DNA from 2 places in the Clostridium sp. CM042 genome. Region 1 is predicted to be linked to the other one. Evidence: riboswitches for the same ligand, from Rfam matches in the RefSeq annotation. Region 1 holds a riboswitch; the other holds the start of a gene.
The links. A riboswitch is a leader RNA that binds a small molecule or an ion and turns the genes downstream of it on or off. The one in region 1 is predicted to bind thiamine pyrophosphate.

Region 1 (6,105 bases):
TTTTTTTAATATTTTCTACTCTTAATTTTTCATTATTAGTTTGGTAAGTACTCATTAGTAAATGCCTCACTCGCCTTCATATCTTTTCCTATAAGCTTTTTATCTAAAAGAAATTTTGTGTAATTATTCCAAACTGATTCTTTCATTATGCCCCATTTTTGAGCTTCAGCTTTATATTGATCCTTTAAATATTTTTGACTTGCGACGGCAAGATCTTCATCTGTCTCCGGTGCATTTTTCAGTAAAACCTTAGCACTTTCCTCAGGTTTTTCCATGCTGTATTCATATCCTTTTGTAACTGCTTTTAAAAATTTCTTTGCCGTTTCGGGATCCGCTTTTAATTTGTTCTCATTAGCTATAATTACTGGAGTATAATAATCTAAATCTTTATTTAATTTTCCAATATCAATATAGTCAATAGGAATATTTTTAAGCTTTGCTTCTATTCCTGTCCATCCATAAAATACCCATTCAATATCAATATTTTTCTTAGTTACAGCAAAGAAATCTTCTGATCCTGCATCCACCATCTTTAGTTTCGAAAAATCTGCATTATCTTTTTCCATAACTGCCTTTAATATTGCATTTTCAGAAGGAGATCCCCATCCGCCATAGGTTTTGCCTTCAAAATCCTTAGGAGATTTAATGTTTTTTTCCTTAGGTGCCGCAAACCCAGAAGTATTATGCTGAATAATAGTGGCTATAGCTTTTATCGGAAGTGGATCTTTAGCAGTTCTAGCATAAGTTACATCTTCTTGATAGCTTACGCCAAAATCTCCTTTGCCCGCTGCAATTAAACTTGCAGTACTCCCCTGCGCTGGCTGAATAATTTGAACGTCAAGTCCTTCTTCTTTAAAATATCCATTATCTTTCGCTACATATAATCCAGTATGATTAGTGTTTGGTATCCAATCTAAAATAACAGTAACCTTTTTTAAAGTTTCTTCCTTCTTTACATCTTCTTTTTTCGCAGCACAACCCACAAATAAAACCGTAGTCATTGAAACTGTTAATAATAATGAAATTACTTTCTTTAGCATAATTTTACCTCCAAATAAAATAATATGTCCTATATAAATTTAGTCATTGTTATCCGCTTTATTTCTAGTCCAAGGAGTAAAAAAATATTGTATTAAGTATAAGAGTCCAAATAGTCCCATGCTTAGCATTACAATAATTATAATTACTGCAAGAACTTTATCAAGTGCATATGAATTTTTAGCTCTAATCATATATACCCCAAGACCCTTATCTCCTCCAAGCCATTCTCCAATAACTGCCCCCATAATACTATAGGTTGCTGCTATTCTAAGGCCCGAAAAAAAATTCACAGTAGAGGCTGGTAGCTTCACCATGGTGAAAATTTGAAACTTACTAGCCCCCATAGTCTTTAAAAGGTTTACCATATCCGCGTCTACTGACTCTAATCCATCAATCAAACTAACAACTATAGGGAAAAAGCACACTAACACTACTACAATAATCTTAGGTAATATTCCAAAACCAAACCATATTATGAAAAGTGGCGCTAGGGCAATAATTGGAACAGTCTGAGATACTACTAAAATTGGATATATGCATTTTTTAATAATTTTTACATTATCCATTAAGATAGCTAAAATTAGTGCAATCAAAATTGATATTGCGAATCCAATCAATGCTTCATATAAAGTCGCATAAATATGCTTAGTAATGCTTGGAACTATATTCACCAAGGTAATAATAATATCTTTTGGTGAAGGCAATATGTATTGTGGAACCTTCCACCTATCTACAGATATCTGCCATATAAAAAGAAATATCAATTGAAAAACTATAGGAATAAGCTTATTTTCTATATTTATATACTTTTTCATTCATAGTCACGCCTTCAGCTTTATAATCGATTTTCACTATAGAAACAACCCTAGATGCTCCATGCTCTACACAAATCTCTTGAGCCTTTTTTACTATATCTAAAAGCTCATCCATTTCGCCTTCCATAGTAGTTTCCATTGGCCCTACCTCATATTTCACTCCGCTAGCCTGAATATACTCTATAACCTTGTCCACTACCGGGTAAATCCTTTCCTCTGCCACCACTGGTATAACTTGAAGACTTACATTTACAACTGACATTTCAATTCCTCCTTAGAATATTATTAAAGTAAAATAAACCCTTTGCTCATATTTAAGCGAAGGGTTCTATAATCGTACAACTTTGCACCATTTATATAGTCATATTTGAAACTAAATTCAAATCATATTTTCCCTCCGCTGGCATTATCCAATTCAGGTTATAAGGGTCGAAACTTAACTGTTTCTTCTCAGACAAAAATATTGACTCCCCTAGTTTTTAATATTAAATTACTTTACACATATATATTACCTAAAATTTCTTATAATGTCAAACCATTAAAAAACGCATCTTTTAATCAGTGCGTTTTTCAATTCGTATTATCCTCAAACTTTTTAATATATTCCTTAAGTTCATCTATCTGTTTTTGCAAATCCTTATTACTATTCTTCGAATTACTATTCTTCGAATTACTATTTCCATTATCTCCAGATTGATTTCCATCCTGCGATTCAAGATTTTGAGTCTGAGCTGCAATTATCAAAATGCTTTGCGCCAAACCGGTTAAAAAATTGCCTAATGCATTTTGTTGGTTAACATTAAACTTAGAAGCAATTATAATCCCTATTATTGTTGCTAATATAGCCAATTCAGAAGGTGTGAATTCTTCTAACTTTTTCATACATTGCCTCTTTTATAAAATCACTATAATATATAGTATTCTTTTCATAGAAAAAAGTGTAACTAAATATTATTTTTTAAATCTATGACGTGAAGATATATTTATTCATATATTACTCATAAAGGAGTGGTATATATGAATATTTACAATAATAGAAAATTTGCAGATATTGTGTTCGAAGGTGGCGGAGTTAAGGGCATCGGTCTTGTAGGCGCCTTAAAAACATTTGAGAATGATGGATATAATTGGAAAAATATTTCAGGAAACTCTGCTGGATCTATTATAGCTGCACTAGTTGCAGTAGGGTACTCTGCTGATGAGATAAAAAAATTAATGCTACAGCTAGACTATACAAAAATTACTGATAAAAGTCATTTTAATATGCCTATATTCTCTGATGCTTACAATCTACTTTTAAAAAAAGGCATTTATAAAGGTGACTATATAAAAAATTGGATTGATGAAGTTTTATCGTATAAACTTAAGCTTGCAAATAGAAAAAAAGTAACCTTTGGAGATTTGATTATTCCAGGGGAAAAAGGTATTCTTCTAAATAATAACAAGTATAAAAGAAAATACAAACTGCATATTATAGCAACGGATATAAGCCGTGGAAAGATGCTAATACTACCAGAAGACATTGCGGAATACGGGATAAATCCTGATGAACTTGAAGTAAGTCTGGCAATAAGAATGAGCATCTCTATTCCCTATTTTTTTCACCCTGTAAACTTATATAATATAAATACTAATAAAAAGTCTCTCATTGTTGATGGCGGTGTTTTAAGCAATTACCCAGTTTGGCTTTTTGATGTGAATGGCGTTCCTCTCTGGCCAACCATCGGTTTTAAACTCGGAGGAAACAAAGAAATACGGGAACATAAAATCACAAATATCTTAAATTTCACTAGCTCAATTATTGAGACCATGCTAGAAGCACAAGATGATATTCATATAAGAGAAATGGATTTCTTGCGTACTGTAAAAATCGATACTCTTGATATTAAAACCACAGATTTTAATATTGGAAATAAAAAAATTATGGAGTTATATAATTCTGGTGAAGTTTGCGCAAAAGAATTTCTTAAAGATTGGGAAGATAATTATAAAAAGCATAGAATCTTTAGAAGTAATTCTTTCAAATAACAATCGTTGATAAAAACACTAATGGAAAACTTGAAATTATGGGAGTACTAATAACTATGTTTAACAGCAGAAAAACCATTGCTAAAAATATCAGAGGAAGTCTTATAGAAGTGTTTGGAGATAAGGTTTTTGATAGTGTTATTAGAGTTGATAGTAAAATAGAGTACAGTCAAGATGCTCAGTCACCAGTAATTTATTTTAATAATAAATGCGATTCTTTCAATGATTACATGAGCTTAAGTAAGGAGATTTTAAATTATGAGCAAAAATAATAACAGTGGAAGCAAAGGGATTTTAAGTGGGCTTAAAAATATTAATTCTAAAGAAGTTAAGAATGAAAATTCTTTAGAACTTAAGAATTTATATTCTTCGGAGGATAATAATGAGGAAGATACTTTATCTGTAAAAAGAAGCTTCGCACAAAAACCATCAACAGTAAGAAAGATTCAAGGATTAAAACCTATGTATGATAATATCAACATAACTTTTAATCAAATAGTAGATGAAGCAATTAACAAATCAATGGAGTTATTTCTTAAAAAACTCCATAAGGGTACAATGTTTATTAAGACGGTTTGTAATACGATAAATCAAATAATGTATTAAGGCACTGGAATGTTTATTTTTATATTCAATCGCAGTCAAAGGATAGTACACATTAGTTTTTCTCTTTAATGATTCACATGAAAACCTGATGTGGCACAAGCTCGTTCGCTGCTCCTAATATAGGTTTAAATAAAATGGAATTAGTAGCCAGTAATCTAGTCTAAATAAACTAACTTACCCAGATTATTAAGTTTTTTTGCTATTTTTCTGTGATATATTTATAATGAAAACGTGGTTTTTTTAATATTAGTATTATTTATAATACATTGAACGTAACAAATCAATATATTATGTTACATTCACTTTGATTTTCATAATTAAGGTTAGTAGGTAATTTAAGAATATTATGAATCTATAGAGAGTGATTTATTATAATTAACAACCATAAAATTTTAGATATTTTTCGATATTTGATTTTATATATTCGACATTGTGATGACCAGGGAATATATTGTTTTGAGATTTTATTCCTTTTTCTTTCAATACTTTATGTAAAATTGAACAGCCTTCATAAAATTCACCTTCATCCTTATCACCAGCATCAAGATAAATATCAATACTAGAAGAAATATTGTTGTTTTTTACAATGTATATTGGATCATATTTCTCCCATGCACCAATGTTTTTATAATATAGTTTAGCATCTTCTTCAAGTTTCAGTTCCAAAGCAGGCATATGTCCGCCTACTTTGGAAAACATATCTTGATGCCGGAATATATTATGAAGAGCTACATAACCACCAGCAGATGCCCCTCCTATGTATCTTCCTTTTCTATTTTTTATAGTGTTGAAAGTTTTATCGGTTAAGGGTATTATCTCTTTTATAAAGTAATCTTCGTACATCCCTAAATTTGTGATTCTATTATTATCTTCAGGATTAGGTACTTCTTTACATATTAAGGATGAATTTACCCCACCCCTCTTAGACGCCAATATATTCATTATTCATTATACTATTAATAATGAATATTCCATATAAAAAGTTGCTCAGCTTTAAACGATCAAAGGGCATTCAATATAATATATAATTATCTTGAATGCCCTTCTGTTACCGGCAAAGTCATATGGAGAAATTTCGGCAAACATCTTTACTAAATTTTTACTTACCGAAATATCTCCATTTGCGATTGTCGGTCACACCTTATCTTTTATTATGTAGTTAAAGAAGATTACGAATTAAGTCAACGATTAATTACTATATACAACCATATATATTTGCAATTAAAGTAACACATAACACACCGATGACATAAGTGAACTTTCTATAGGGGAACCAATTCAATAATAGAATAATAATATTACTGATTGTTAAAATTCTAATCTTTTTAATGCTCATTTTTTTAAACAATATTTTTTCAATGCTCATTTCAATCCCCTTTTAATAAACTCTCAATTTCCAACTATATACATTAGAATGTTTCTTAAGTTCTCTTTTGGTAATTTAGAATTATTAATTTTATTATTTTAAATACACAAAGCAGCAAAATTTCTATTAAACATATTATGATCACTCGTATAAAAAAGCCCAAAATATCGCCATGACTTAAATCAGCGAATATTCCCCAAATAATTGGAAATATAATTATGTTCCAATGTTCCTTCCATAATTTCATGT
Region 2 (6,105 bases), 960 kb from region 1:
TATAAAAGACGAAGGGAATGATAATATGAAATTTAAGCAAAGGTGGATATATGTGATTTTGGGAATTATAATTATGATGTGCTTAGGCACTGTATACTCATGGAGTGTTTTTAGGATTCCAATTGAAAAGGCTTTTAATATAGGATCTACTCAAAGTGGCTTTCCTTACATGGTTTCTTTAGCAGCTTATTCATTTTTTATGTTTATAACTGGAAAATATTTAGAAAAATACAGTCCAAGAATGATTATTTCTATGGGCGCACTTCTTGTAGCATTAGGATGGATATTATCTGCATATGCACCAAATATATATATTTTAACTGTAACATATGGGGTAATAATTGGCGCTGGCGTAGGTATAGCATATGGAGCTCCGATGACGGTAGTAGCAAAATGGTTTCCAGAAAAAAAAGGCTTAGTAGTAGGTATTGTATTAATAGGATTTGGTTTGTCACCACTTATAACAGCTCCACTTGCAAGAAATTTAATAGAAAGTTATGGAATAACAAAAGCTTTCCTTATATTAGGTGTATCTTTTGGGGTAATAATACCTTTGCTTTCGTATCCATTTAGATATCCGTCTGAGGTGGAAAGTAAAAGTCTTGAAACAACTTCAAGCACAAAAATTCATATGAATGGTACGAATACTGCTAAAATGATTAAATCAAAAAACTTTAAAGGGCTATATGTAAATTTTATGATTGGATCAATGATTGGACTAATGTTAATTGGAATGACAAGTAATGTTGGTGTAGAACTAATAAAGCTATCCCCCAAAACAGTAGCTTTATTAATGATCGTATTTGCAGTTTTTAATGGAATAGGTAGACCTATATTTGGATTGATTACGGATAAGTACTCGTCTAAAAATGCCATGCTAATTTCTTACGCACTAATTATTATTGCAGCATTATTAATGCTAGTGGCAAATGAAGGTAGTTTAGCATTATTTAGTATAGCGTTTTCGATATTTTGGTTTAATCTTGGAGGATGGTTAGCTATAGCGCCTACTTCAACTATTGATATGTATGGAACAAAACATTATAGTGAGAATTATGGTGTTGTGTTTACGGCATATGGTATAGGAGCCATTATCGGGGTGTTAGTTTCGGGACTTCTAATGGATATCCTTGCGAATTATAATTATATCTTTTATTTTATAATTGGTTTATGTATTATGGGTATTCTTTCATCTCAAAGAATGATTAAAACATAATCTAACACAATTGCTGATTTTAGTGGGCTAGAGTTAAGAAATGAGTGATAGTAATTTCAAAGTTATTATATTTAATGCTACGTAATATTATATTACGTAGCATTAAATATAATACAGTAAACTTCATGATGAACAGAATAATGTATTAGTATAATTTTTGGTTGAAGAAAAACCTGAAGTAGGTAGTAGATATATTTTGAGGTTAATTTAGAACTTTGGTTATAGCTAACTTTGATAATCGTTTTAAAGGTAGAAGTCCAATAATTACACAGGTGATAATGGTTTCCACACTTAGGTATGAACCGTTATATAAAAGGGAGTATAAATAAACAGAAGTTCCCTTTGGAGCATAGCTTCCGAAGAACACTACTCCAGATATGAAATGGCATGCAAATCTAGCTAGCATTGCTACGACTACGCCAATAAGTATGCCCTTAGTATCACGTGATCTAAAGTAACCAACTATTCCAATAGCCATAAAAGGAAGCGGATAATCAAATAGTACTTGCACTGGATGGAGTGCGAAGGGCTCTACTAAAAAATTAATAATTCCGAATAAAAAACCTGTTAAAAAACCAACTTCAGGACCATAAAATAAAGATGCAAGTATGATTGGAACCATGCTTCCAGCAGTAATTCTACCACCTTGTGGTAATTTTAGAATTGTAATAAACTGCAATACAGTAGATAATGCAAGAGATATACCAACTAAAGTTATCATCTGCGTAGTAAATTTAATTTTCCTAACTTTCAAAACTGCAAAGATTAATAAGAGAACTCCCAATAGTGCAAAAAGATTAATGGGAGTTTTTGTAATTTCAGCGATTCTTTCGTTAAAAGTCATTTTATAGCCTCCATGTATTGTGCTACAGAAGTATTATGGTAAAAACAAAAAAAACTATATTCACAAAAGGAATATAGTTAATGTACTTATACATCATAACCGCTTTCCTCCGCTGGTATTATCCAGATCAGGTATAAGGGTCAATGAATTAAATATTCATATCTCAGCCATTAGGCACCCCTAGCACATATATTATTATTATTATCATTTAATTATATAGCAATATATTATATTTTACAACCGGTTTTAAATATTTAATATATAAGCCTTATGCATAGCCTATCAATTATTGTAGTGAGGGAAGCAGTTAATTTTAAATTTACAAATCGGAGGGGGAAATAATAAAATAAAGAAAATACCGGAAAAGATTGATTTTATAATCTGGATGGTATAAAGTTAATAAATGTAAGGTGATCAATTTAGCATTAGGGTTACAAAATACCCAGGGAATTTATTATTAAGGGGTTTTGTATTAGGTGATCAAGATTAAAAAATAATATGTGTTTCCAAAAAATACATACAAGGAGGTTATTATGAGAAAAAAAATATTTTTAATATTTACACTCATTATTTTAATGTCTCTTTTAGGCTGTTCAAGATCTAAGACTGCTACAATAAAAAAAACTGCCCCAGTTATACCAAGCACTGTAGTTGAACCCATTAAACCGGCTGAACCAGCTCAAACCTCTTCGATACCCGCTTTTGACAAGACTGCTGTTATGAAGGCTTCAGGAAAGAGCGTTCCAGTTTTAATGTACCACTCAATTGCTTACGAAAAAGATAATCCTATCCGTCTTCCTGCTAAAAAATTAGAGGAGCAATTTAAATATTTAAAAGATAATGGTTATTACACTATTACACTTACTGATTTATATGATTATCTTATTAAGGATATACCAATACCTGAAAAATCTGTAGTTCTTACTTTTGATGATGGGTATGAAGATAATTATACGGATATGTTCCCTGTTTTGAAAAAATATAATTTTAAAGCAACAATTTTTGTTATTACTGCTAGCATTGATAAAAGTCCTAACTATTTGACTTCTAAACAACTTGTAGAGATGGAGAAATATGGAGTAGAAATAGGAAGTCATACCGTAAAGCATGAAAATTTAAAAGAGATGCCTAAGGATAAACAACTAGAAACTTTAGTTAAATCTAAAAAAGATTTAGAAAAAATATTAAATAAACAAATAAAATTCTTTTCCTACCCTTATGGCGGATACAGCAAAACTTCAATTGAGGCCGTGCGCGAAGCTGGTTACACAATGGCTTTCAGCACTGACGGCAGATGGTCTTCCAAAAATGACGGTATACTTTCATTACATAGAGTATATATAAGTTCATTCCATGATAGGGAAGAATTTAAAAAACGAATTTCTAATACAAATTAAAAGTCGGGTCCCTAAGTTACTAGGGGCCCGCTTTTATATATGTTATTCTAGGTACACCAAATTGTAAGGTGTCTCCTGATAAACATAATAATTTAACCAGTTTAAAAAAAGCAAACTTGAGTGACCTCTCCATTTTACGATAGGCGTTTTTAATGGATCGTCTTTTGGATAATAATTTTCTGGAACATTTATATTTAATCCGTTTGCTATATCCCTGTCATATTCGTTTTTTAACGTTAATGGATCATACTCTGAATGCCCGGTTATAAAAATTTGGCGTCCCTTTTTTGCTGATACAATGTAAATTCCTGATTCCTCAGATTCTGATAAAATTTCAAGCTCATCTATTTTATCAATATCAACTTTTCTTATTTCAGTATGTCTTGAATGTGGAACATAAAATTCATCGTCAAATCCACTCAAAAGTTTAACATTTTGTTTTGTTATTTTATGTTTAAATACTCCAAATACTTTACTATCAAGTTTATGTTTTTGCACTCCGTAATGATAATGAAGTCCTGCTTGAGCACCCCAACAAATATGTAAGGTAGAGTATACATTGTGAACACTCCATTCCATAATTTTTTTTAGTTCATCCCAGTAATCCACTTCTTCAAAGGGAACACTTTCAATTGGGGCTCCCGTTATTATCATTCCATCAAATTTAGAATTCTTTATTTCTTCAAAAGTATTATAAAATTTAATTAAATGTTCCTGCGATATATTTTTACATGCATGGCTTGCTGGGTGAAGAAGAACTATATCAATCTGTAGTGGAGAGTTCCCAAGGAGTCTTAAAATTTGCGTTTCAGTATCGATTTTTGTTGGCATAAGGTTTAAAATCACAATTTTTAAAGGCCGAATATCTTGGTGAAATGAACAGTGCTCTGTAATAGTAAAAATGTTCTCTTTATTTAAAGTTTTAAATGCTGGGAGATTGTCAGGTATTTTTATTGGCATTTACATCCTCCTTGTAATAAGGCATTTTCTAAAAAAAAGCTGCTTTCCTATAAGGAAAGCAGCATGATTAACTTTAATAAACAATAAAATTGTATCATAAAATTTGCTATCGTCCTTATCTTTCAGATTTTATAATCTGATGGAATTGACACCATTGCACTCCACTTAAGAATGCTGGTTGTCGGGCATCATCGGGCCAGTCCCTCTGCCGCTCTGGATAAGTTGTATTCAGTTGTTATTGCTTAGTATATTACTCATAAAAGTAATTGTCAATAGTTAAAAATGTCTTAATTTTATTTTTGACAATATTGCACATATGTGTTACTATTGCTACCGTCCATCGTAGGGTATATAGATAATTATATGCTTGATAAGATGGTTGGATAAAGCCAACTGCCTTATCCAGCATTTTTTTATTTTAGGAGGAAGTCAGTTGGAACTATCATTTGTATATTCTACATGAAATCAGGTAAATGGAATAATAATAATAATAATAATAATAATAATAATATTATTTGTTGAGGAAATTATTTGATTTTAATGTGAAAATTAAAAAGATGATTTCTGTCAATAATACAGAAATCATCTTTTTAATTCAGCATAGACTTATTTAAAATTCTTATTTACAAATGGTATGTTTTTTATTCAAATATTTTTTTTCATAGCTGCTATACATTACCCAGGCGACAGCCGCAAAGAATATTGGACCAGCTATACTCCAAAGTGTTATAGCTAATTTTCCTTCCAGTGCTGGTTGTATTATTGAGAAGAAATTTGCAAAGCCAACAGTGAACATAACTATTATTGTCCATATTAAAGCACTCTTGTCGGTTTTGAATATTTCAAAAGGCTTGATAATATCTTTATTTTTCTTAAATGGTGCAAAAGCAAAAGCTATAAACATGTATGGAAGAGTCATAGCTACGTTTGTCATTGCTACTAACACAACGAAAAAACCAGACATATTCTCTCCACCAAAGGATACAAGAGCAATCATAACACAAACTATTACAGCTTGAATCCACATAGCCCTTTGAGGCATTCCGTTTTTCATTTCTGCCATTTTTCCAGGCCATAATTTAGCTGGAGTACCTTCAATTAATTGTTTTAGTGGTGAAAACATTAATGTAAAGAATGCACCGGCTAAAGCTAAGAACATTGAAATTCCAACGAATCTAGCTACTCCATGCGCCATAGCCATGCTCGTTGCTTCGCTTGCACCGAATGCACTACCAAGAGAATATCCTAGGTTGCTCATTACCACATAACCAACATTACCTAAGTGAACGCCGTTGCCAGTCATAACCTTTGACCAGTTAGTAAATATACCAACAAGGAATATTCCAAGTGCGTATCCAACTGAGATAATAATTGCTGAAATAACAACACCCTTAGGGAAGTTTTTTTCAGCATTTTCTGTTTCGTCAACTAGTCCTCCGACAACTTCGATACCACCATAAGCAAATATAGCAAATACTACGAAAGCAAATGATGAAATCATATTTCCGCTATAAGCAGGATCTGGCGAAGATATGAATGAATTAAGCCCAACTATTGGCTGAGCTAACTGGCCATGATTTCCTATAAGGACTAGTAGTGATCCGACTAATAAGACTACGTTTAACAATGCAACTGCAGTGCCACCTAGTGAAGTTACCTTCTTAATTTTATCTAATCCCTTAGTTGAT

Region 2: another riboswitch for thiamine pyrophosphate. It lies ahead of thiT (energy-coupled thiamine transporter ThiT); the one in region 1 lies ahead of ACWJJ7_RS04190 (MTH1187 family thiamine-binding protein).

The regions. Positions count from the first base shown of each region.
Region 1 covers NZ_CM143646.1:882,226-888,330, forward strand. Annotated here, with positions in the region: gene ACWJJ7_RS04175 (ABC transporter ATP-binding protein) at 1-55, opposite strand, end outside; gene ACWJJ7_RS04180 (ABC transporter substrate-binding protein) at 36-1,040, opposite strand; gene ACWJJ7_RS04185 (ABC transporter permease) at 1,080-1,856, opposite strand; gene ACWJJ7_RS04190 (MTH1187 family thiamine-binding protein) at 1,828-2,118, opposite strand; TPP riboswitch at 2,231-2,340, opposite strand; gene ACWJJ7_RS04195 (hypothetical protein) at 2,427-2,738, opposite strand; gene ACWJJ7_RS04200 (patatin-like phospholipase family protein) at 2,874-3,884, shown strand; gene ACWJJ7_RS04205 (ParA family protein) at 3,941-4,156, shown strand; gene ACWJJ7_RS04210 (hypothetical protein) at 4,143-4,490, shown strand; partial or broken gene ACWJJ7_RS04215 (alpha/beta hydrolase) at 4,866-5,405, opposite strand.
Region 2 covers NZ_CM143646.1:1,846,234-1,852,338, reverse strand. Annotated here, with positions in the region: gene ACWJJ7_RS08695 (L-lactate MFS transporter) at 26-1,216, shown strand; gene thiT (energy-coupled thiamine transporter ThiT) at 1,419-2,060, opposite strand; TPP riboswitch at 2,148-2,252, opposite strand; gene ACWJJ7_RS08685 (polysaccharide deacetylase family protein) at 2,594-3,457, shown strand; gene metA (homoserine O-acetyltransferase MetA) at 3,500-4,417, opposite strand; SAM riboswitch class I at 4,530-4,641, opposite strand; gene yjeM (glutamate/gamma-aminobutyrate family transporter YjeM) at 5,037-6,105, opposite strand, start outside.